Regions from separate parts of the Arthrobacter sp. StoSoilB19 genome, predicted to be linked through region 1. Evidence: riboswitches for the same ligand, from Rfam matches in the RefSeq annotation. Region 1 holds a riboswitch; each other region holds the start of a gene.
The links. Region 1 has a riboswitch for cyclic di-AMP ahead of LDO86_RS10880 (LysM domain-containing protein). Riboswitches for the same ligand answer to the same signal wherever they lie in the genome.
Positions count from the first base shown of each region.

Region 2: another riboswitch for cyclic di-AMP. It lies ahead of LDO86_RS03350 (hypothetical protein); the one in region 1 lies ahead of LDO86_RS10880 (LysM domain-containing protein).
Region 3: another riboswitch for cyclic di-AMP. It lies ahead of LDO86_RS03990 (M23 family metallopeptidase); the one in region 1 lies ahead of LDO86_RS10880 (LysM domain-containing protein).

Region 1 is NZ_AP024650.1:2,376,787-2,384,091, reverse strand. It holds gene LDO86_RS10895 (DUF664 domain-containing protein) at 1-519, shown strand, start outside; gene LDO86_RS10890 (ribonuclease Z) at 512-1,459, shown strand; gene LDO86_RS10885 (protein adenylyltransferase SelO) at 1,443-2,906, shown strand; gene LDO86_RS10880 (LysM domain-containing protein) at 3,033-3,866, opposite strand; cyclic di-AMP (ydaO/yuaA leader) riboswitch at 3,870-4,040, opposite strand; gene LDO86_RS10875 (lytic transglycosylase domain-containing protein) at 4,301-5,683, shown strand; gene LDO86_RS10870 (TraR/DksA C4-type zinc finger protein) at 5,705-6,064, shown strand; gene LDO86_RS10865 (DNA alkylation repair protein) at 6,061-6,591, shown strand; gene LDO86_RS10860 (DUF1810 domain-containing protein) at 6,617-7,063, shown strand; gene LDO86_RS10855 (glucose 1-dehydrogenase) at 7,100-7,305, opposite strand, start outside.
Region 2 is NZ_AP024650.1:689,165-696,469, forward strand. It holds gene LDO86_RS03315 (zinc-binding alcohol dehydrogenase) at 1-255, shown strand, start outside; gene LDO86_RS03320 (6-carboxytetrahydropterin synthase) at 258-653, shown strand; gene LDO86_RS03325 (glycosyltransferase family 4 protein) at 656-1,759, shown strand; gene LDO86_RS03330 (nucleoside deaminase) at 1,756-2,262, opposite strand; gene LDO86_RS03335 (phosphatase PAP2 family protein) at 2,318-3,121, shown strand; gene upp (uracil phosphoribosyltransferase) at 3,134-3,769, shown strand; gene LDO86_RS03345 (VOC family protein) at 3,831-4,256, shown strand; gene LDO86_RS03350 (hypothetical protein) at 4,344-5,057, opposite strand; cyclic di-AMP (ydaO/yuaA leader) riboswitch at 5,063-5,223, opposite strand; gene LDO86_RS03355 (glycosyltransferase family 39 protein) at 5,431-7,305, opposite strand, start outside.
Region 3 is NZ_AP024650.1:841,494-848,798, forward strand. It holds gene LDO86_RS03960 (helicase-associated domain-containing protein) at 1-1,298, opposite strand, end outside; gene LDO86_RS03965 (hypothetical protein) at 1,309-1,542, opposite strand; gene LDO86_RS03970 (cold shock domain-containing protein) at 1,769-2,152, shown strand; gene LDO86_RS03975 (DUF3027 domain-containing protein) at 2,160-2,723, shown strand; gene serC (phosphoserine transaminase) at 2,821-3,951, opposite strand; gene LDO86_RS03985 (metal-dependent transcriptional regulator) at 4,245-4,946, shown strand; cyclic di-AMP (ydaO/yuaA leader) riboswitch at 5,054-5,298, shown strand; gene LDO86_RS03990 (M23 family metallopeptidase) at 5,309-6,130, shown strand; cyclic di-AMP (ydaO/yuaA leader) riboswitch at 6,243-6,438, shown strand; gene LDO86_RS03995 (NlpC/P60 family protein) at 6,443-7,186, shown strand.

The DNA of each region.
Region 1 (7,305 bases):
CACTCCAAGGAGTTGTTGCTCGAGGCGTTTGACCGCCTCCCCGGCCTGGTGGGGCAGGTACTGGACGGGCTGGATGAGGAGCAGCTGCAGCTGCGTCCTGCAGGCCAAGGCAATTCCATCGCCTGGCTGGTCTGGCACATGGGACGGGTGGAAGATGCGCAGGTTGCGTCCGCCTCGGGATTGGAGCAGGTCTGGAAGGCCGAAGGATTCGTAACCCGCTTCGGGCTCCCGCTGGCGGACAGTGATACGGGCTACGGCCACTCAAGCCAGCAGGTGGACGCAGTCCGCGCGCCCCGGGAACTCCTGCGGGAGTATTACCTGGCCGTTCACCGGCAGACTGCCAGGGTCCTGGAAGGTATCGGGGATTCCGACCTGGACAGTGTGGTCGACAGGCGCTGGGATCCGCCCGTCACCCTGGGCGTGCGGCTGGTCAGCATCCTGGGGGACTGCCTTCAGCACGGCGGCCAGGCCGCCTACGCCAAAGGGTTGCTTGCAGCGTCAGATTCCAACGGTGCGTGAACTCGTAGTGCTGGGCACTGCGTCCCAGGTTCCCACGCGGACCCGCAACCACAACGGCTACTTCCTGCGCTGGGACGGCGAAGGGCTGCTTTTCGATCCCGGCGAGGGTACCCAGCGCCAGATGATCCATGCGGGAGTGGCGGCGGGCGCCATCACCAGGATCTGCCTTACGCACGTGCACGGGGACCATTGCTTCGGCCTTCCCGGGGTGCTCTCCGGGATGGTTTTGGACGGCGTGGCGCACCCGGTCCACCTGCATTATCCGGCGTCCGGTGACCAGGTGGTCAGGGCCCTGGTGGGTCTCAGCCCGCCCGGGCTTGACGTGAGGCTCCATCCACATGGCGGCGCCGGTGCCGTGGCGGACAGGCTTGAGGTCCGGCCCCTCAATCACCGCATCGAGACATACGGCTACCTGCTCACCGAGCCAGATGGCCGCACGTTCCTGCCGGAGAGGCTGCGGGCGGCGGGCATCGAAGGGCCCGACGTGGGCCTGCTGCAGCGCGAAGGGGTCCTCGGAGCGGCCAGGCTGGAAGAGGTCAGTATTCCCAGGCCGGGCCAGCGCTTCGCTTTCATCATGGATACCGCACCGTGCCACGGTGCCGAAGAACTGGCAGCAGGCACGGACCTGCTGGTGGCCGAGTCCACGTTCAGTGACGACGACGTCGGCCTGGCCCGGCAATACCTGCACCTGACCGCCGGGCAGGCAGGGGAACTTGCGGCGTCCGGGAAGTCCCGGATGCTGGTGCTCACCCACTTCTCCGCACGCTATGGCGACGGCGTCCCGCACCTCGCGGAGCAGGCACGGGCGCAGGCTCCGGGAACCACGGTCATTGCCGCTGAGGACCTGCAGCACATTGCCGTTCCCCGCCGCCGGCAACCGGCACGGGAAGCAGCGGGCGGAACTACGGCGATAGGGTTAAGCCATGACGGCAGCAGCTGAATCCACGGTCACTTTTGACGGCCGTTTCGCCCGGGAACTGTCGGAACTCGCCGTTCCCTGGCAGGCCGAGGAAGCCCCCAGCCCCGAGCTCCTGGTCCTGAACGACAGGCTCGCACGCGACCTGGGCCTGGACCCAGGGTACCTTCGCAGTCCCGAAGGGGTGCGGCTCCTGGTGGGCAACCACGTTCCGGCGGGCGCCACCCCGGTGGCGCAGGCCTACGCGGGCCACCAGTTCGGCGGCTACTCTCCGCTGCTTGGCGACGGACGCGCCCTGCTGCTTGGTGAGGTCACGGACAAAGGCGGCCGCCTCCTGGACCTCCATCTCAAAGGCTCGGGGCGCACGCCGTTTGCCCGCGCCGGGGACGGACGTGCCGTCGTCGGGCCCATGCTCCGTGAGTACGTGGTAAGTGAAGCCATGCATGCCCTGCACATTCCCACCACCCGCTCGCTCGCGGTCGTGGCAACTGGCCGGCAGGTCAGGCGTGACGGCATGCTGCCCGGTGCGGTCCTGGCGCGGGTTGCCGGCAGCCACCTGCGCGTCGGCAGCTTCCAGTACGCGCGGGCCACGGAAAACTTCGAGCTGCTGAAGCGGCTGGCGGATTTCGCCATCGGCAGGCACTACCCGCACGCTGCCGGCGCCCCAAACCCCTACCTGGAGTTGTTCGCCTCGGTGGTCTCCGCCCAGGCGGACCTGGTGGCCCGGTGGATGCTGGTGGGGTTCGTGCACGGGGTCATGAATACGGACAATATGACCATCTCAGGGGAAACCATCGACTACGGCCCGTGCGCGTTCATGGATGTGTTCAATCCCGCCGCTGTCTACAGTTCCATCGACGTCAGCGGACGCTACGCCTACGCCAACCAGCCGGTGCTGGCCGAATGGAACCTTGCACGGCTGGCGGAGGCAATGCTGCCGCTGATCGACGGGGACCAGGAAAAGGCGGTTGCCCCCGCGGTGGAGGTACTTGGCGGATTCCGCGGACAGTACAGCCAGGCGTGGTCCGGCGGCATGAAGGCCAAGCTGGGCCTGTCGGGGGATGCGGACAGCGACGCCGCCTCCGCCCTGGTGGACGGTGCCATTGCCATCCTGAAGGACGGGCCGGTGGACTACACCTTGTTCTTCCGGAACCTGGGCAAGGCCGCGCGGGGGGACCTCCGTCCCGTGCGCGGCATGGTCCTGGACCTTGAAGCGTTCGACGCCTGGGCGGAGCGGTGGCAGGCCCTGGGGCCCGACGCGGAACTGATGGACAGCGTGAACCCTGCCTATATTCCGCGGAACCACCTCGTGGAAGAGGCGCTGTCCGCCGCCACTGACGGAAACCTGGCTCCCCTGCAGCAGTTGCTCGAGGCCGTCGGCAGCCCCTTCGCCGAGCGGCCGGGCCTGGAACGCTACGCCGAAGGTGCCCCTGAGGATTTCGGCACGTACATGACCTTCTGCGGGACGTGACTGTTCAGCGGTACGGTGCGGAAATGACAGGAGGGCGGCAGCCGGGAATACCCGGCTGCCGCCCTCCTGTCTAAGAACAGCTTTGCTGTTTAGTACCAGCCTGCTGCTGCCAAAGCGTTGCGAAGGCTAGGCTACGCGGACTGCGGAGTAGCCGCCGAGCCAGCTGATGGAGTGGACCTCGGTGCTGTAGCCGTTGACGCCGCCGCTCACAACCTGGCCGTTGCCGGCGTACACGCCCACGTGGCCGGAGGTGATGATCAGGTCGCCGGGGGCGGGAGCGCCGACAACGGTTCCGTACTGGAAGAACTGCGTGGGGGCCAGGTCGCCGACGGACTTGCCGACGGAGCGCAGGGCCTTCTCAACCATTGCGGTGCAGTCCTGGTTCACGCCGACCTGGCTGTAAGCGGATGCCAGGATGGCAGCGCCGGTCCCGGTGCCGGTGGACGCCGCCGGGGCGGCTGAGGCGTAGGACATGTTCATGCCGGTGTTTGCCGGTGCGGTTGCGGCTGCCGTCTGGACGGGAGCTGCTGCCGGCGCCGGGGCTGCGGTGTGGCCAGCGCCGGGGATCTGGATCTGGTCACCGGGGTAGATGATGGAGGACAGTCCCAGTCCGTTGGCGGCCAGGACGTCGTTGAGGCTGACGCCATGGGCGGCCGCGATGGCCCCGATGGTGTCGCCGGACACCACCGTGTGGACGGTTCCTGCTGCTGCGACGGGTGCTGCTGCCGGGGCAGGTGCGGAGTATGCCTGGACGCTGGTGTTCTCAGTGGTGTCCGGGCCGGTGACACCTGCATGGGCCGGGGCTCCGACGCCAAAGGCAATACCGGACGCTGCAGCAACGGCAAGCGCCGGACGGCCCAGCGAACGGGCCTGGGACTTGGCGGTTACGGCGAGGCCCTCGAGCACAATGGAGCGGGCCGGAGTCGCGCGGTGACGGGCAGTGGTGGAAATTTTTGACACAGTTGATCGCCTCTCCCATGCCTGCGGGGTGAGCTGTCGGGTTCGGGCTGGAGATACCCGGCCGGTAGCTGGCTCCGCGGGCGGAGGCGCTAACGACTTAACCCCAAGGCCACATGTGGCCGTAGAAACTTGGTTCCCCCGTCCCTGCCAAACGGAAAGCGGTTGAATCCCATGATCAGCGGCAGGGCTCGGCATGCTGACGGGAATGTCCCGTCTGAGAGGGACACCAAACGACCATAACCCGCGCTGCCCCCGATTGTCACATTTGGATAACATACGAGGCTCCCCTCTCAATTGCGCAAACGTCTTGATGTACTTCGCATTTCGGGCGGTGACCTCGACCGATGCAGGCAGGGTCTTTATCGCTGCAAACGGTAACAATGTGGCCACGGACGCGCCCTCGGGGGCCGCGCCGGACGGTAAGCTTCGGGACTATGCCCCTGTTCGTGACCAGCCGAGGGATCCCGCTCCTCGGTGGCGTGCTGGCCATCGCCCTGGCCGCCGCCACCGTGCTGCCGGCCGCAGCGGAGGAGCCGCCGCCCGGCGGATATCCCTCCTGGTCGGATGTGCAGCAGGCGCAGTCGTCCGAAGCGGCAAAAGCTGCAGAAATTGCCACCATCGACGGGCTCTTGACCGGCCTGCAGGCGCAGTCGGAGGCAGCCGGGGACGCAGCCGTACGGTCGGCCGCCGAATACGCTGCCGCGGATGCAGAGCTCCAGTCCGCCACATCACGCCTGGAAACCCTGTCCGCACGGGCCGCCCGCGCAAACGACGAAGTGGCCCGGTACCGGAAGGACCTCGGCGCCCTGGCCGTGCAGTCGTACAAGACAGGCGGGACCAACGCCGGGTTCTTCGTGGCGCTGGACGCCCTGGGGACCAACAGCGTCCAGGGCCTCAACCTCGTCAAGCTCGTGGGGGACAAGACGGCCGCGTTGGTGGTCAAGGCGGCGGCGGCCGGAAAGGTATCCGCTGCCCTGGTGGAACAGGAAAAGGTTGCCAGGAGCGAACGGGAGCGCCTGTCCGGGGAGGCAAAGGCAAAAGCCGGGGCAGCCAGTTCCGCCAGGGACGCACTGGCACGGCAGGTGGCCGAGGAGCAGCGGCACGGCGGCGAGCTAACGGCCCAGCTTGCCACCCTGAAAGGGACGACGGCGGCGCTTGAGGGGGAGTACCGCCAAGGCCAGGCTGCGCTGGCTGCCTACGAGGCGGCCCAGGCGGCCAAGCGCGCCGCAGCGGAGGAGCAGGCCCGCCGCCAGGCCGAAGCGGCCGCCAGGGCCGCCGCGGCGGCCGCCCAGCAGCCCAGGCCGCCCGCACCAGCCGCCCCAGCCGCCGTGGGCGGCAATCCTGTCCCGGTGAATCCAGCCCCTGCCAATCCTGTCCCGGCCAACCCTCCGCCGGCCAACCCTCCGCCGGCCAACCCTGTCCCTTCCGTTCCGGAGGCGCCGCCAGCCGAGCCGGCCCTGCCCAGCCCGCCCGCCGTCGTCGTGCCTTCCATTCCCGGTGGAGCGGTCAACGATCCGGCAGGGGCGAAAAGCTACGCGTCCGGACGCCTTGCCGCTTTCGGCTGGGGCCAGGACCAGTTCCTGTGCCTGGCCCAGTTGTGGACCAAGGAATCCAACTGGCTGACCACCGCCACCAACGCGTGGTCCGGGGCCTACGGAATTGCCCAGGCACTGCCGCCCGGCAAGTATGCCAGCGCCGGGAGCGACTGGCTGACCAGCTACCGGACGCAGATCGAATGGGGCCTGGGCTACATCCGTGACCGCTACGGGTCGCCGTGCGGGGCATGGAACCATTCCGTATCCCTGAACTGGTACTGACTGACGCGCTAGGCTTTCCCCATGCCAGATTTCGAACGGTTCCGTGCACTGCTCGAAGAGGAGCGGACGCGGCGGATGGCGCTGCTGCCGGCGCTGCGGGCGGACATCGACGCTGCGAATTCGGCCCGCCAGGACTCCAACGTCGACGACGAACACGATCCGGAGGGCGCCACGATCGCCTTCGAGCTGTCACAGGCATCGGCGCTGCTGAAACAAAGCTCGGCGGGGCTGGACCAGATTGAAGCTGCCCTGGCCCGGCTGGCCGCGGGGACCTATGGCATCTGTGCGGTGTGCGGGGAACCCATCGCCGAGGGCAGGCTGGAAGCCCGGCCCTGGACCCCGTTCTGCATCCACCACGCCTCCGCGGGGCGCGCGCGGTGACCGGCACAGCGGACGTGGTGTCCGCTGCGGCGGAATTTGTTGACCGTACCCTCCAGAATGAGGGCGCCTGGTACCGCGCGGACGACGTCGCACACCGCCCGGGCGGTGTGCTGGCCTCGTATGGTTCCTCCGTGGGCGCCGTCCGTGGAACCGTGCGCGACGCCCTGCGCAAATTCACGGACCTGGACCACGACGCAACCGTGATGCTGGCCTCTGCCCTCTGGGGACAGCCGGGGCCCGGCTCCCGCCCGGTTTTCGAGCGCCGCCTTGCCGCCGTGGTGCTGCTGCAGTCACGGGTGCGGCTCCTGCAGCATTCGGACCTGACCCGGCTGGAAGGCTTCCTCCGCTCCGCCCACGCAGCGGATCTGACCGCGCCCCTGCTCTCCGATGTCCTGATGCCGCTGCTGGCAGGGCTGGGGGAGCGTGAACGGCAGCGGGCCCGCGGTGTGGTGGAACGGTGGAGCGGGGACCCGGACCCCCATCTTCAGGCGGCGGCCGCTGCCCTCATGAAGGAACTGACTTTCTAAAAGCGGACGAATGAAGGAGATCCACATGAATGAGCCGTTTGATCTTGGGCGATTTGTTGCCGCCCAAAACACCGGCGGAACCTATGACCAGGCGTTGGGGGAGCTGCAGGTCGGCCGGAAGTCCGGGCACTGGATGTGGTTCATCTTCCCGCAGATTGCCGGGCTGGGGCAGAGCGCCATGTCACGTAAATACGCCATCTCTTCACTGGCTGAAGCCCGGGCCTACCTGGACCACGAAGTCCTGGGCCCGCGGCTTCTCGAGTGTGCCACGGTCCTGGCCAACCATGCCGACCAGCCGGCCGAGGACATCTTCGGTGGCATCGACGCCAGGAAACTCCGATCCTCCATGACACTGTTCCTCCGGGCAGCACCCGGAGAAACAGTGTTCAAGACTGTCCTGGCCCAGTTCTTCAACGGCGAGCCGGACCCTGCCACCGACGAGCTCCTGGCGGCGCAGGACGCAGCCGGCTGACCACACGGACCGGGGCAGCCGGAGCGCGGCTGGCTGCTAGGGCGTGGGGCTGCCGCCGTTGACGTTCAGCGTTTCGCCCACGACGTAGCTGGACTCCGGCGACGCCAGGAAGACGTAGGCGGGGGCCAGTTCGGCGGGCTGGCCGGCACGGCCCAGGGGCGTGGACTGGCCGAACTCCGGCAGCTGCTCCTTGGGCTGGCCGCTGCTGACCTGCAGGGGCGTCCAGATGGGGCCGGGGGCCA
Region 2 (7,305 bases), 1.7 Mb from region 1:
AGCCAGGTGGGCATGGTGGCGCGTTCCCGGCGCCACAGGCGCACCAACGCGGACCGCCTGGACCTGGCCGTATCGCTGCTCAAGGACCCCGTCTTCGACGCGTTCCTGACGGGATCGTCCCGGTTCGAGGACCTGCCTGGCGTGGTCCAGAGCCTGGCGGACGGCAGCCTGGAAGCCCTGTGCCACGTCGTCGAATACCCTGCCGGCAGTCCCGCGCCCAGCCCAGCCACCCACACCCCCAAAGACTTGAGGTAACAATGTTCAGCCTGACCATCCGCCGCCACTTCATGATTGCCCACAGCCTTCCCCGTGAGGCTTTCGGCCCCGCCCAGGGCCTGCACGGTGCAACCTTCGTCGCCGAGGTGGCCTTCCGCCGTCGCGCCCTGAATGCCGACGCGATCGTCCTGGACATCGGCGCCGCCGGGACCATCATCGAGGAGGTGCTCGCCGGCCTGAACTACCGCAACCTGGACGAGCACCCGGACTTCGAGGGCAAGCTCAGCACCACGGAAGCCCTCGCCGAGTACATCGCCCGGAAGGTGGCCGCAGAGATCAAGGACAACGACGACGGCCGTGAACTCGCAGGACTGGAGGTCACCCTGCGCGAGAATCCTGACGCCTGGGCCACCTTTTCCCTGGACCTCACCGCGTAGCAATGCGTCCCATCCGGCTGCTGGTTCCCGGCAATATCCGCCACAGCTCAGGCGGCAACGTCTACAACGCGCGCCTGGTTGCGGGCCTGCAGGAACGGGGCGCGGAGGTGGAGGTGGTTGCCGTGGAGGGCAACTGGCCGGACGCCGGCGCCAAGGAACGACGCCGGCTGGGCACCCTCCTCGGAGCATGGGAACCGGAGGCACACCACGGGGACGCAGTGGCCATCGTGGACGGCCTGGTGGCGGTAGGTGCCCCGGATGAACTCGAATACGCCGCGAAGGCGGGCGGGGAAACATGGGTCCTGGTGCATATGCCCGTTGAGGAAAGCTCCGGGGCTGCAGCCCTGGAACGCGAAGCGAGAGCCCTCCGTGCGGCAACCGGCGTGATCTGCACCAGCACGTCGTCTGCATCCCTCCTCCTGGAAAGGGGGCTTTCCCGGGTCACCGTTGTCCTTCCCGGCGTCAACCCCGCACCCCTGGCCCAGGGATCCAGGCCGCCGCACGTGGCGGTCATCGCCGCGCTGCTGCCCAACAAGGACCAGCTGCTGTCCGTGCATGCCCTGGCCCGGATCCAGGACCTTGAATGGACTGCGTCGTTCGTGGGCTCCGAGCAGGCGGACCCGGACTACGCACGGGAGGTCCGGGCTGCCATTACTGCCCACGGGCTCCAGCGGCGGGTTCAGCTCACCGGCGAGCTCATTGGCGAAGCCCTGGAGGCCGAATGGGCGCGGACGGACCTGACCCTGCTGGTGTCGCGGCTGGAGGCTTTCGGCATGGCCGTCACCGAATCCCTGGCCCACGGCATTCCTGTTCTGGTCCGTGCCGGGACCGGGGCGGTGGAGGCGCTTGGCATGGGCGGGCTGGGAACGGCCGACGGCGAACCCCGCCTTCCGGGGGCAGTGCTTACCCTTCCAGACGGCGGACAGGAGAGTCCCGGCCGCCTGGCCAATGCCCTGCGGGGTTGGCTGGTGGATGGAAAGACCCGGGAAAAATGGCGTTCAGCTGCGCTTGATGCGCGGACCAGGCTGCCGGGATGGAGCGAAACAGCGCAGGACGTGCTGGCCCTCCTGGAGGGACCCGGCGGACACGGGGAGCGGCAGGGCTAGAGGCTGCTCCGGTGGGCGGCGAAAAATTCGCGCAGCAGTAAAGCGCACTCTTCCCCGCGGACCCCGGGATACACCTCAACCCAGTGGTTCAGCCGGCGCTCGCGGAGGATATCGAATACCGATCCCGCAGCGCCGGCCTTCTCATCCCAGGCCCCGAACACAACCCGGGGAATCCTCGCCAGGACGATCGCGCCCGCACACATGGCGCAGGGTTCCAGGGTGACCACCAGTGTGCAGTCGGACAAGCGCCACCCGTCGCCCTGGCCGCCGCCGAGCCGTGCCCGTTCCCGCAGCCGTCCGGCCGCCTCCCTGATGGCCACCACCTCGGCGTGGGCTGTGGGGTCGCCCAGCTCCTCCCGCTGGTTGCGTCCCGAACCCAGAAGGTCGCCGTCGGGCCCTATCACTACGGCGCCGATGGGCACGTCCTCCGTGTCGAGCGCACGGCGGGCCTCCGCCAGGGCAAGGCCCATCCAGGCCTCGTGTTTCTTTTCGGGCAAGGGCATGGCTCAATGATAGTTTCGGGGTTAGTCAGGTTACTTGCCGATGCCGGGAGGCACCATGGACACTCTTCGGGACCGATTGGGTATTTGGTTCAAACCCTATGCGGCGTTGATCCTCACCATCCTTGTGGGCGGTGTGGTCATCGTGTCCCTGGCGCTGCTTGGGGCAGAGGTCTACGACGATGTGGTGGACTCCGCTGGCCTAGCCAACCTGGACAAGCCTGCCCTTGCCTTTGCCGAAGGCCTCCGCAGCCCCGGCCTTGACTCCTTTGTCACCGGTTTCACCAACATCGGCGGCGGCATCGGGATGCCCATCCTGGCCAGCATCCTCACCGCGTGGTTGACCTTCCTGAGCCGGAACTGGCGTCCGCTGGTCCTGATCGGCGGTGCAGCGGCAGCGTCCGTCACCGCCACCACGTTCGGCAAGAAGCTGGTGGGCCGTACCCGGCCCGACCATGCGGACGCCGTCCCCCCTTACGAGGATTCGCCATCCTTCCCCAGCGGACACACCCTGAACACCACCGTGGTGATCAGTCTGGTGATCTACCTCATCTGCCTTCAGTTCCACACCATGCGGGTCCGGGTTACCGCCATCACCGCCGGCTCGATCTTCATCATCGCCATGGGCCTGAGCCGGGTCTTCCTGGGCCACCACTGGCTCACGGACGTTATGGCCGGCTGGATCCTGGGCCTGGCCTGGGTGGCAATCGTTATCCTGGCCCACCGGCTGTTCCACCTGGTCCGAAGGCGCGAGCACGCAGGGGCAGCGCCGTCGTTCGACCGTCCCATCGTCCGGGACGTGGTGGCCGAGGAACTGCACGACGGCGAACACTCCGGACGCGGGAAGGGCAGCGCCGAGTGATAGTTTTGGGGGATGCGCACTCTCGTTGTTGACCACCCCCTGGTCGCCCACAAGCTCACTGTCCTGAGGGACAAGAACACGCCGTCGCCGGTCTTCCGCCAGCTGACGGAAGAGCTGGTGACCCTGCTGGCCTACGAAGCCACTCGGGAGGTCCGCACCGAGCCCGTCACCATCGAGACGCCCGTCAGCACCACCGTCGGCACCGCCTTCACCAAGCCCACCCCGCTGGTGGTTCCCATCCTGCGCGCCGGCCTGGGAATGCTGGAAGGCATGACCAAGCTGGTTCCCACCGCTGAAGTGGGTTTCCTGGGCATGGCCCGGGACGAGGAGACACTGGACATCATCACCTACGCGGAGCGCCTGCCGGAGGACCTCACCGGCCGCCAGGTTTTCGTCCTGGACCCCATGCTGGCCACGGGCGGAACCCTGCGCGAAGCCATCAAGTTCCTGTTCAAGCGCGGCGCTTCCGACGTCACCTGCATCTGCCTGCTGGCCGCCCCCGAGGGCCTGGCGCGGCTGGAGGAGGAACTGTCAGGGGCCAACGTGCACATCGTCCTGGCCTCCATCGACGAGAAGCTCAACGAGAAGTCCTACATTGTCCCCGGGCTGGGCGACGCCGGCGACCGCCTCTACGGCATCGCCGGGTAGCACTTCAACCCTGTTTGAACGGGCTCTTTCCCAACGGGTGTCCCGCCGCTAGCCTGTGCGGATGGACTGGAAACTCGAGCTTGTCTTTGTCCCCGTATCCGACGTTGACCGTGCCAAGGACTTCTACGTCAACAAAGTGGGCTTTAACGCCGACTACGACGAGCGGCCGTCGGACTCCATCCGCTTTGTGCAGTTGACGCCGCCGGGCTCGGCCTGCTCCATCTGCATCGGCGAAGGACTCGTCGACGCCCCGCCCGGCACGGGCTCCAACCTGCAGATGGTGGTCGACGACATCAATGCGGCGCATGACCAGCTCAAGAGCAACGGCGTGGATGTCAGCGATGTGGACGTCCAGGACTGGGGCCACTTTGTGTACTTCGCCGATCCGGACGGAAACAAGTGGGCTGTCCAGTACATCCCGTGGCGGAACGCCGGGCCGGGCGCTGGCGGGAACACCGGACAGGACGCCGGACCGGGCGCTGGTTAACCAAAGCGGCGGGCCGCATCATGATGATGCGGGCCGCCGCTTTGGTGCAGTTCCCCCGGCATCGCTGCCGCCGGGGGGGAGTAGTGCCTAGTACCAGTTGTGGGCCAGGTGGAAGTTCAGGGCACCACAGGGCGACTGGTAGCTCTTCTTGATGTAGTCCAGGCCCCAATTGATCTGCGTGCGGTAGTTGGTGAGGTAGTCCGCGCCGGCGCTTGCCATCTTCTCAGCGGGCAGGGACTGGACGATGCCGTATGCCCCGCTGCTGGAATTGGTGGCCGTGGTGGTCCAGTCGGACTCCTTGGTCCACAGCGTCTGCAGGCACTGCATCTGGTCCGGTCCCCAGCCAAACGCCCCCAGCTGGCTGGCGGCGTACGCTTGGGCGCCTGCAGGATCGTTAACCGCGACGGCGCGAGCCGGCTCAGGTGCGGGGGCGGGCTCAGGCGCCGGGGCCGGGGCAGGCGCTGCGGGTGCTGCCGGTGCCGCTGCGGGGGCCGGTTCCGCTGCCTGCGGTGCCACGCTGATGGCAGCGGGCGCGGGGCTTGCTGCCGGGTTGGAGCGGATCTCGCTCTTCTCGATGCTCATTTGAGCGTCGGACGCCGACGTGGAAGGGTTGGACGCGGTGGATGACACCGGAGTCATGCTGCTGGTGGCCTGTCCTGCCGCGCCTACCCCCACCAGCACCGCGCACGATGCTGCAAGGACGGCGGCGCGCTGGCCCAGGGTGGTCTTCTTGGCCTGCTGCGCGGCCCTGTGTTTAGCCTTGGCCTGCAGCAGGCGTGCTTCTGCCGTGTTTTTGGACATGATTGATCGCCTCTCACACCTGCGGAGTTAGCTGTCGGGTTCGGATGAGGGCATCCGGCCGTACGGAAAGATCACGTACTGGCTTAACCCCAAGGGCATTCAATGCCCGGGACGGTGGGTCCCCCGCCTCTGCCGTAGCTCAATCGGAATCCGGGGAAGCGGCAGAGCTTGGCGTCGACCCGGGATATGCGGCCCGAACGGGGGCCGCACCCAATCGACGCTACAGGAAGTGCACGCGAAAGTCACATTTAGGTAACGGAAGTCACGATCCTCAGCGCGTTGATTTGCCGGATTCCCCGTTCGTAACCTCGGTCCCATTGGGGTATGGCCGCCCCATTTCATGAGCGCAGCGCGCCGACCGTTACAGTTCCCGTTACCCAGCCAACAGGTAGACGGTGGTGCCGCCAATGCTCTGCGCCGTGAAGTTGTTCGCCACCCACTGGGCGATCTGGGCGGCAGCGTCCGAACCGGTACTGGCCCGGATGGTTCCGCCTGTGATGAAGTAGTGGATCTTTCCCTGGGACACCAGATCCTGGAACTCCGCCAAGGTAGGGGCGGGATCTGTGCCGTTGAACCCACCCACCGCCATGACCGGCAGTTCCGTTGCCAACTGGTAACCGGCAGCGTTGTTCGACCCCACCACTGCCGCTGCCCAGGTGTAGCCCGAGGCGCCATTCCTGAGTGCTGCCACGAGTTCCGCGGACGGCGTGGGGGCGCCCAAGAGGCCTCCCACGGCCCCGCCTCCGCGACCACCGGCAGCAGCGGTTCCGCCGGGAAGTGTTCCCCCGGGCGCGCCCTGCTGGCGGGCCGTGTTTCCCTGGGTTGTTGGCTGCCTGGTGCTGCCTGTCCCGCTCCGGCCAGGGCCCGTCCCGCGAGGGGCGAAGCCCGACGAGGGCCCGGCACTGACGATCGCCCCGCTGTGCGTTGTCGACGCCGTGGAAAGGGAGTACGCCAGCGGCCCGGTGAGCGACGCCGCAATGGCGAGCGCCGCCGTCGTCCGCTGCACGGCACGCCAGCGCAGGAACCTGCCGAACGCCACGCCCGCTGCGGCCGCCAAGCCTCCGGAAAGGACCAGCCAACGCAGCCACGCGCCGTAGGCGGACGTGGTGCCCAGCAGCTGGAAGGCCATCAGGGCGGCCGCGGCCACCGCTGCGGCCAGCAGGAGTGCGGCGGGTGGCTGCTGCCGGTGCTGCCACAGGAGGACCGTGCCCAGCCCCGCAAGCCCGGCGATCCCCGGCGCCAGCGCCACGGCGTAGTAAGGGTGGATGATGCCGGCCATGAAGCTGAAGACCAGGCCCGTCACCAGCACCCACGAGCCCCAGATGATGACGGCGGCGCGCACCGCATCGGTCCGCGGGGCCCGCCGGCCCAACCACAGCAGGCCCGCCGCAAGGATCAGGGCGGACGGCAGCAGCCACGCGATCTGGCCGCCGAACTCGCTGTTGAACATCCGGAGCAGCCCGGGATCTCCCCAGCCGTTGCCGCCGCCCACACTGCCGGTCTCGTCGCCCGTCAGCCGGCCCAGCCCGTTGTAACCCAGCGTGAGCTCCAGGATGGAGTTGTTTTGCGATCCGCCGATGTAGGGACGCAGGCCGGCCGGCGTCAGCTCCACCGCCAGGAGCCACCACCCGGCGGAGGCCACCATGGCCGCTCCCGCCGCGGCCAGCCGGAGCAGGCGCCGCGGGAGACTGTGCGGGCCTGCCAGCGCGTAGGCGATTGCGAATCCCGGAACCACCAGCAGGACCTGCAGCTGCTTGGCCAGGAAGCCGAAGCCCAGGAACACTCCGGCAAGCAGGAGCCAGCGCAACCGGTCCTCCTGGACTGCACGGAGGACCGCGTAGGCGGCTGCCGTCATGAGCAGCACCAGCAGGGCGTCCGGGTTGTTGAAGCGGAACATCAGCGTGGCAACGGGGGTGAGGGCCAGGACGGCCGCGGCGATCAGTCCTGCGCGGTGCGCCAGGCGTGGATCGGCCGTGGCAGGCGACGCGGCCCGCCGTACGGCCAGGTAAAGCAGCCAGGCGGTGCCGACGCCCATCAGTGCCTGGGGGACCAGGATGCTCCAGGAACTGAGGCCGAAGATCCGGACGGACAACCCCATGATCCACAGCGACGCCGGCGGCTTGTCCACCGTGATGGCGTTGGCCGCGTCGGAAGAGCCGAAAAACCAGGCCGTCCAGTCCTGCGATCCGGCCTGGGCCGCGGCGGAATAGAACGCGTTGGCCCAGCCGGATGCTCCAAGGTTCCACAA
Region 3 (7,305 bases), 1.5 Mb from region 1:
GACAACGCCGGGATGGTGGCTCCTGACGGTCCCCGGGATGGTGCTGCCGCTGCCGTGTTCATGGGCTGGCCCACCATAGATGGCACGCGCTCGCTGGCCAGCCAGGCGTTGACCAGCCACAGCCATTGTTCCTGCCTCGGCAGCACCAGCCATTCCAGCTGCGGCGGCTGCACCCATGAGGACGAGTCGACGTCGAGGCGGATCAGGCCTGCCAGGCCGCACAGCTCCAGCAGCCGGCCCGTCACGCCCTGGTCGACGCGCAGCTGGTCGGACAGGCGGCGCATCTCGCGTATCCCCACGCCTCCGCTGCGCAGCGTGGCCAGCGGGTTCTCCCTGACGGCATGCAGCAGTTCGGAGACCAGCCGCAGGGTTTCAGAGATGGCGCTGAGCGCTGCATTCCTGCGCAGCGCCGCGGTGGTCCGGCCAAGCTCCGGGACCGGCGGGGACAGGGTGAAGTCGTCGATGATCGCCCCGCCGCGCAGGGCCAGCCCCACGCTGTGCGGCAACTCCACATGGGCGGCATCCAGCGGAACCAGCAGCCCGCGCGCAAGGAGCCAGTCCACGGGCCCGACGTCGGCACCCTCCGTGGTGACCGACGCTTTCCGTTGCGCCTGGGGGACGGCACCCATGGCCCAGTTGCGGAACCTGGCGAGCAACGCCGTCGTCCGTTCCGGGGCGTTGGCGAGGATGTCCCGCAGTGCCTCGGGGGAGGAGGTCCAATGCTGGAGCGCCAGCGCCGCCTCCATGGGCGTGCTGGCATCGTGGATCGCGAATCCGCCGCGGTGCAGTTCGGAGACCAGCTGGACCACCCGCTGGGCGAAGGCCGGCTGCAGGCGGACCAGCTCCGTGTAGCTGCGGCCCAGCCCGGCGGGATAGATTCCCACCACATCCTTGAGGGAGCCGACAGGGAGGTAGTAGTGGTGCCCGGCAGCCTGGGCGTGGGCGCCATGCGGGGGGACCGCAGGATGCGCCAAAGCGAGTTCCTGCAGGGTGTCCATGATCTGTTCGATGACGGCCAGGGATGAACCCCGGATCAACTGGTGCAGGCCCTCCGCCGAGGCGCTGTGCCCGGTGTCCGTGTTGGTGCACAGATGGAGGGTCTCAAGCACCTGCATCTGCGGCCGGGTGAGGCGCTCCAGCGCACGCTGGACGCTGACCCGTGAACTGGCACGCGCCGCCAGCGCGGCGAAGTCCGGAACAGAGGGGGAAATGAGGTCCGGCCGCGCGGCGAACAACGCGCGCAACGAGTCGTCGCTGCGCGCCTCCAGGTCCTTGCCGAGCGCTCGAATGAGGGACATCAGTCCAACGTTACCGCGGCTCCCGCTTCCCCGCCCGCCGCCTGGCGGCAACGCCGTCCAGGACCACCAGGAGCATCAGGACGAAGGCCGCCGGCAGGCCGTAAAGGGCCGAGTAGGTGACCCAGGCGGGGGCGACCGTGTTGGCGAAGGCAAGCGCCATCACAGTTCCCACAGCAATGAGGGACAGCACGGCTATAACAGCGGCGAGGACCATCAGCGGCCGCCGGTAACGCAAGGGAGTCATGGACGTAACGCTACAGCGGCAGCAGCGCCGCAAGTGAAAGGACCGGGAGCTTGCGCCCGGGGCGGAACGGTGCGGCCGGAAGCGTGATTAGGGCACGCGGCAGGATAACCTTGAAGGATACAGACCAACACGGTTTGCGCTGGCCATACCTTGAACCCGCACAACAATGCGGACGCGGTGGCAGCCGGCCGTGTCTCATGACAGCAGAACGAAGAAGGTTGATTACGTGCCTACCGGCAAGGTCAAGTGGTATGACAAGGACAAGGGCTTTGGGTTCCTCGCGGGCGAAGACGGCCAGGAGGTCTTCCTGCCCAAGTCGTCGCTGCCCGAGGGCGTGACGGAATTGAAAGCGGGCACCCGGGTGGAGTTCGGGGTTGCGGACGGCCGCAAGGGCGCCCAGGCCCTGGGCTTGCGGGTGCTGGACAAGACCCCGTCCATCGCCAAGGCCAAGCGCCCCAGCGCGAAGGACCTCGCCCCGCTGGTTCAGGACTTGGTGACCGTCCTGGACAACCTGTCCGGAACCTTGTCCAAGGGCAAGTACCCGGACGGCAACAAGGGCAAGGCCATTGCTGCCGCCCTGCGTAAGGTTGCCGACGAGCTGGACGTTTAGGCTGCCCATGGACCCCCAACCTGATCAGCCGGGCACGCCAGTGCAGGAGCAGGCTGCCAAGACCCAGCCCAAGCGCAAGGCAGGCGTGCCCGTGTGGCGCACGGGCAAGCCCGATGCTTTCCTGGCCGCGGCGGTGGACACCGCCCGGGCTGCAGTGGAGGGCATCACCCCGGCCGGCACCATCGGGCCGCACCTGGCAGCCAAGAGCGAGGGCGACCGGCTGGTCACGCACCTGTTCGAATCCCGGCTGCCCGGCTATGTGGGCTGGCAGTGGTATGCGGTACTGACCCGTAACTCGCGCTCCAAGGTGGTCACGGTCAACGAGTTGGGCCTGCTGCCGTCCGGGGACTCCGTCCTGGCCCCGGAGTGGGTGCCGTGGGCCGAACGCGTCCGTCCCGAGGACGAACAGCAGCAGGAACCGGAGCAGCAGGAGCCGGAACAGCAGGAACCGGAACAGCAGGAGCCCGGGCAGGGGACCCCGGATGGGCTTCGGGCAGCGGAGCGGGAACCCGGGGATGAAGGGCCGGCCGACGACGGCGCGGAGCCTGACGCCGAAACAAGGACTTCCTGACCACAAACAAACGGCGCCGTCCGGGGGAAACCCGGGCGGCGCCGTCGTGCTTTAACTGTGGTTACTTGCGCAGCTCGGGTTACTTGCGCAGCTCGGGTTACTTGCGCAGCTCGCCCACCACGTAGTCGATGCTGGCCAGCAGGGCGGAGACGTCGCTGGGCTCGATGGCCACGAAGGTGGCGATGCGCAGCTGGTTGCGGCCCAGCTTCCGGTAAGGCTCGGTGTCCACGATGCCGTTGGCGCGCAGGACCTTGGCCACGGTGGCGGCATCAATCGATTCGTCGAAGTCGATCGTGGCGATCACGTTGGAGCGTTCCTCGGGCTTGGCCACGAACGGAGTGGCGAAGCCGGACGCTTCCGCCCAGCTGTAGATGCGGCCGGCTGAATCGGCCGTCCGTGCAGCCGCGAAGTCCAGGCCGCCGTTGGAGTTCAGCCACTGGACCTGGGCATTCAGCGTCACCAGCGTGGACAGCGACGGGGTGTTGTAGGTCTGGTTCAGGCGGGAGTTATCGATGGCGGTCTGCAGGTCCAGGAAATCCGGGATCCAGCGGCCGCTGGCCTTGATGCGCGCGGCGCGTTCCAGCGCTGCGGGGGAGAACAGGCCAAGCCAGAGGCCGCCGTCGGAGGCAAAGTTCTTCTGCGGGGCGAAGTAGTAGACATCGCTCTCGGCAACGTCCACGTCCAATCCGCCGGCCGCTGATGTGGCGTCCACGAGGACCAGTGATCCCTCGTCGGCTCCGGCTACCCGCTTGACGGGGGCGGCGACGCCGGTGGAGGTCTCGTTCTGCGGCCAGGCGTAGACGTCCACGCCGGCCTCGGCCTTGGCTGCGGGCCGGGTGCCGGGCTCGGACTTGATGATGGAGGAGGCTTCCAGGAAGGGCGCCTTGTTGGTGGCGGCGGCGAACTTGGACCCGAACTCACCGAAGGACAGGTGCTGGGCCTTCTTCTCCACGAGGCCGAAGCTCGCGATGTCCCAGAAAGCCGTGGAGCCGCCGACGCCGAGGACCACCTCGTAGCCCTCCGGGGCGCGGAAGAACTGGCTCAGCCCTTCACGGACCGCTCCGACCAGGTTCTTGACCGGGGCCTGCCGGTGCGATGTGCCAAGGATCGTCTTGGAAGCTGCTGCCAGCGCGTCGATCTGCTCCTGCCGGACCTTTGACGGGCCGGCTCCGAACCGCCCGTCCTGGGGCAGGAGGTCGGCGGGGATCGTGATGCTGGTGTCGCTCACAGGTGCTCCAATTCGGCGGGGACAAAAGTTTGGTCCGGAAGGGCGGGCGGTCGGTGGTCGGCAGCGCCGGTGGCTGCGCTGCGGGCCATTCCCATTCTGCCTGAACCGCCGCCGGGGGCGGGAGCCAGGCCCGTCATAGTCCGGACAGTGAGACGTGCCGTCCCCGCGCAGCCCCTCGGGGCGCGGCTATTCGGACAAAGTCAAAATAGGCTAAGCTTTCCCCCGGACTACTTTGCGCGAAGAGGCGATACGGTGGGACAACGCAAGGTACTGCGCTCGAGGAGCTGAGCTGGATGACGGATCTGATCGACACTACGGAGATGTACCTCAGGACCATTCTGGAGCTTGAGGAAGAAAACATCGTTGCCCTTCGGGCCCGTATCGCCGAGCGTCTGCGCCACTCCGGTCCCACCGTTTCCCAGACCATCGGCCGCATGGAGCGGGACGGGCTGGTGGTCGTGTCCGGCGACCGGCACCTGGAACTCACGGACACGGGCCGCAAGCGCGCCACGGAGGTCATGCGGAAGCACCGGCTGGCCGAACGCCTGCTGGCAGACGTCATTGGCCTGGACTGGGCCTACGTCCACGACGAAGCCTGCCGCTGGGAACATGTCATGAGCGAGCGCGTTGAGCGCCGCATCTACGAGATGCTGGACCACCCCACCGAGTCGCCGTACGGCAACCCCATCCCTGGCCTTGCGGCGCTGGGCGGCCAGGCGGGGCCCGGCTTTGCCGACGGCGCCATCAGCCTGGTGGAAGCGATGAAGAATTACGGGCCCGCCTCCGGAGTGACCATCAGCCGCCTGGCGGAGCCGATCCAGGTGGAACCGGAGCTGCTGGCGCAGCTGGACGAGGGCGGTATCCGGCCGGGTGCCGCCGTGGCGCTGGAACGCGTGGGCGAATACATCTCCGTGCGGGTCCCCGGAATCGAAGGCGCATTGGAGCTGCCGCCCGAGGTTGCCGCCCACGTCTTCGTGGCCATCAGCCAGCCCTGATCGGGGCCCCCATACCCCACAGAGGGGCGACCACGCAAAGGTAACGGAATTGTTACCTAGGGTCTTAAGCCTCTATAGTGGAACCAAGCGTTGATACATAAGCGTTACCTGATCCGGAGCCGAGCTCTGCCAGCGGGTCAGGTGCACGAGTCGTTACTGGCAGAGGCGGGGGAACCACAAGCGGCAGCGGGGGACTGCCTTGGGGTGAAGTCCGTCAGCAGCAAGCCTCTCCAGTGAAGGATTCTTCCGGGAATACCCCCTGTGCAGAAGCTTGCCTAAGGCGGACCGGGTCTTTGATCTCTCTGACCCGAATCCGACAGCTAACTCCGCAGGCTTCTTCCAGAGAGGAACCCTTCTTGACCATGCAGACCTCCCGGGGCCGCCGCCGCGCGGCCGGCCCCCCTTCGGCACCCCGGGTTGCCGAAGTTGTCGCAGCGGAGCGCCCCCGCGACCTGCATCGTGACGCGCGCCGCCGCCGGGGTCCCTTCCGGCAGATGACGGAGTTTGCCGCGGCCAGCGGTATTGGCCAAAAAGCCGGCATTGCCCTTGCCGCCACAGGCCTGGTGCTGACGGTCACGGTGCCCGCCACGAGTCCCGTCATGGCCACGGATGCCGCCGGCAGTGCCCCCTTGGCCGCGTCCGCCGTCAGCCCCCAGCCCCAGATCTCGGCCGATGTCGGAGCACAGATCGACTTCAGCCGGTCGGCCGTGGTGACCCAGGCCGACCCGGACGGGAAGCTGAAGCAACTCCTGAGCGCCCAGTCCGCCGGCTCCGTCACGCGTGCCGCTTCGGCCGGCACCCTGGCTGCACCCCTCGCCTCCCTCACCACCGCTTCCCCCTTCGGCTACCGGGTCAGTCCCATCACCGGAGGCTCCGGAGACTTCCACCGGGGCCAGGACTTCGTGGCGCAGTGCGGGACCTCGGTCCTGGCCGCCGCGACAGGTACCGTGACCTTTGCCGGCTGGCACCAGTTCGGTGGCGGAAACCGCGTGGTCATTGACCACGGCAACGGGCTGGAGACCACCTACAACCATCTCTCGTCCTTCAACGTCAAGGTGGGCCAGACCGTCTCCCGCGGGGACGTGGTGGCACTGAGCGGTACCACGGGCGCATCCACCGGCTGCCACCTCCACTTCGAGGTGCAGGTCAATGGCGAAGTTGTCGATCCCATGGGCTGGCTGTAACCAAATGGTTGCCCGCTCTCACATGTCCGCGACGCGCCGTGACCTGAATGTGACATTGAAGCAAAACTGCTGTACCGTCTAACTCGCGTCAACTTTTCCGAAGTTGACGCTCTTGAGTGGATTGCCTAACTCTGCCACCGCTCAAGGTCCGTTCGCATTTCATCGTCTGGCAGGGGCGGGGGAACCAATTTTGGCCTTCATGTTCAGAAGGCCTTGGGGTTAAGTCACAAGCTTCCCAGGAAGCAGCGTGGCCGGGTGACTCCCATCCGAATCCGACAGCTCACCTCGCAGGCATTGGGAGAGGCTACCTTCGTGTCTTCACGCCATCATTCTGCGCGCCACCGTGCGCAAACGGTTCGCACCAACCCCCTGGACGCCATGTCCAAGGCCGTCAGTGCAAATGCCGGGACCGTAGGCCGCCAGGCTGCCGTTGTGGCAGCGGCTTCCGGCCTCATCCTGAGCATGGGCCTGCCCGCCACGGCAGCTGACACGACGGCCGGTGTCTCTGCCTCCACCGAGTCCGGCTCGTCCCAGGCAGCCCTCGCTGTCACGGCCGCACCCACGGCCACGGTGTCCTTCGAGCGTCCGGTCGTCAAGACCACCGCTGCTCCGAAGGTGGAAGCGGTGCGTACCCAGTCCACGGCATCGGCGAACCGCGCCACCACTACAGGCCAGGAGGCGTCTCCGGCCGCCAAGACGGCGGAGACCGTATCCGCTGCGGCAACCTCGGGCATCGCTGCCATCGCCTACACCGGCATCGGCCACTCCTACGTGTGGGGCGGCACCAGCCCGGTCACCGGCTGGGACTGCTCCGGGTTCGTGCAGTGGGTTTACGCCCAGGCCGGAATCAGCATCCCCCGCACCAATGCGTGGAGCATCATGACTCCCACCTCCACCCCGCAGCCGGGTGACCTGGTTGTCCAGAACGGTGGCGCGCACGTCGGCATCTACGTCGGCAACGGCATGATGATCAGCGCACTCAACCCCTCCCAGGGCACGCTGCTCCACTCGCCTGCAGCCACTGGCACCTCCTCGTACTACCACTACGGCAACTAGTTCTTGGGCTTAACGCTCCAAGGGCTATTTCTTTGCCCAAGGCTTTTTCGCTAGAAACCACATCCCCGTTCGGGACGCGCCGACGTACCCCCAAGATGCCGGCGCGTCCAACAACCTTC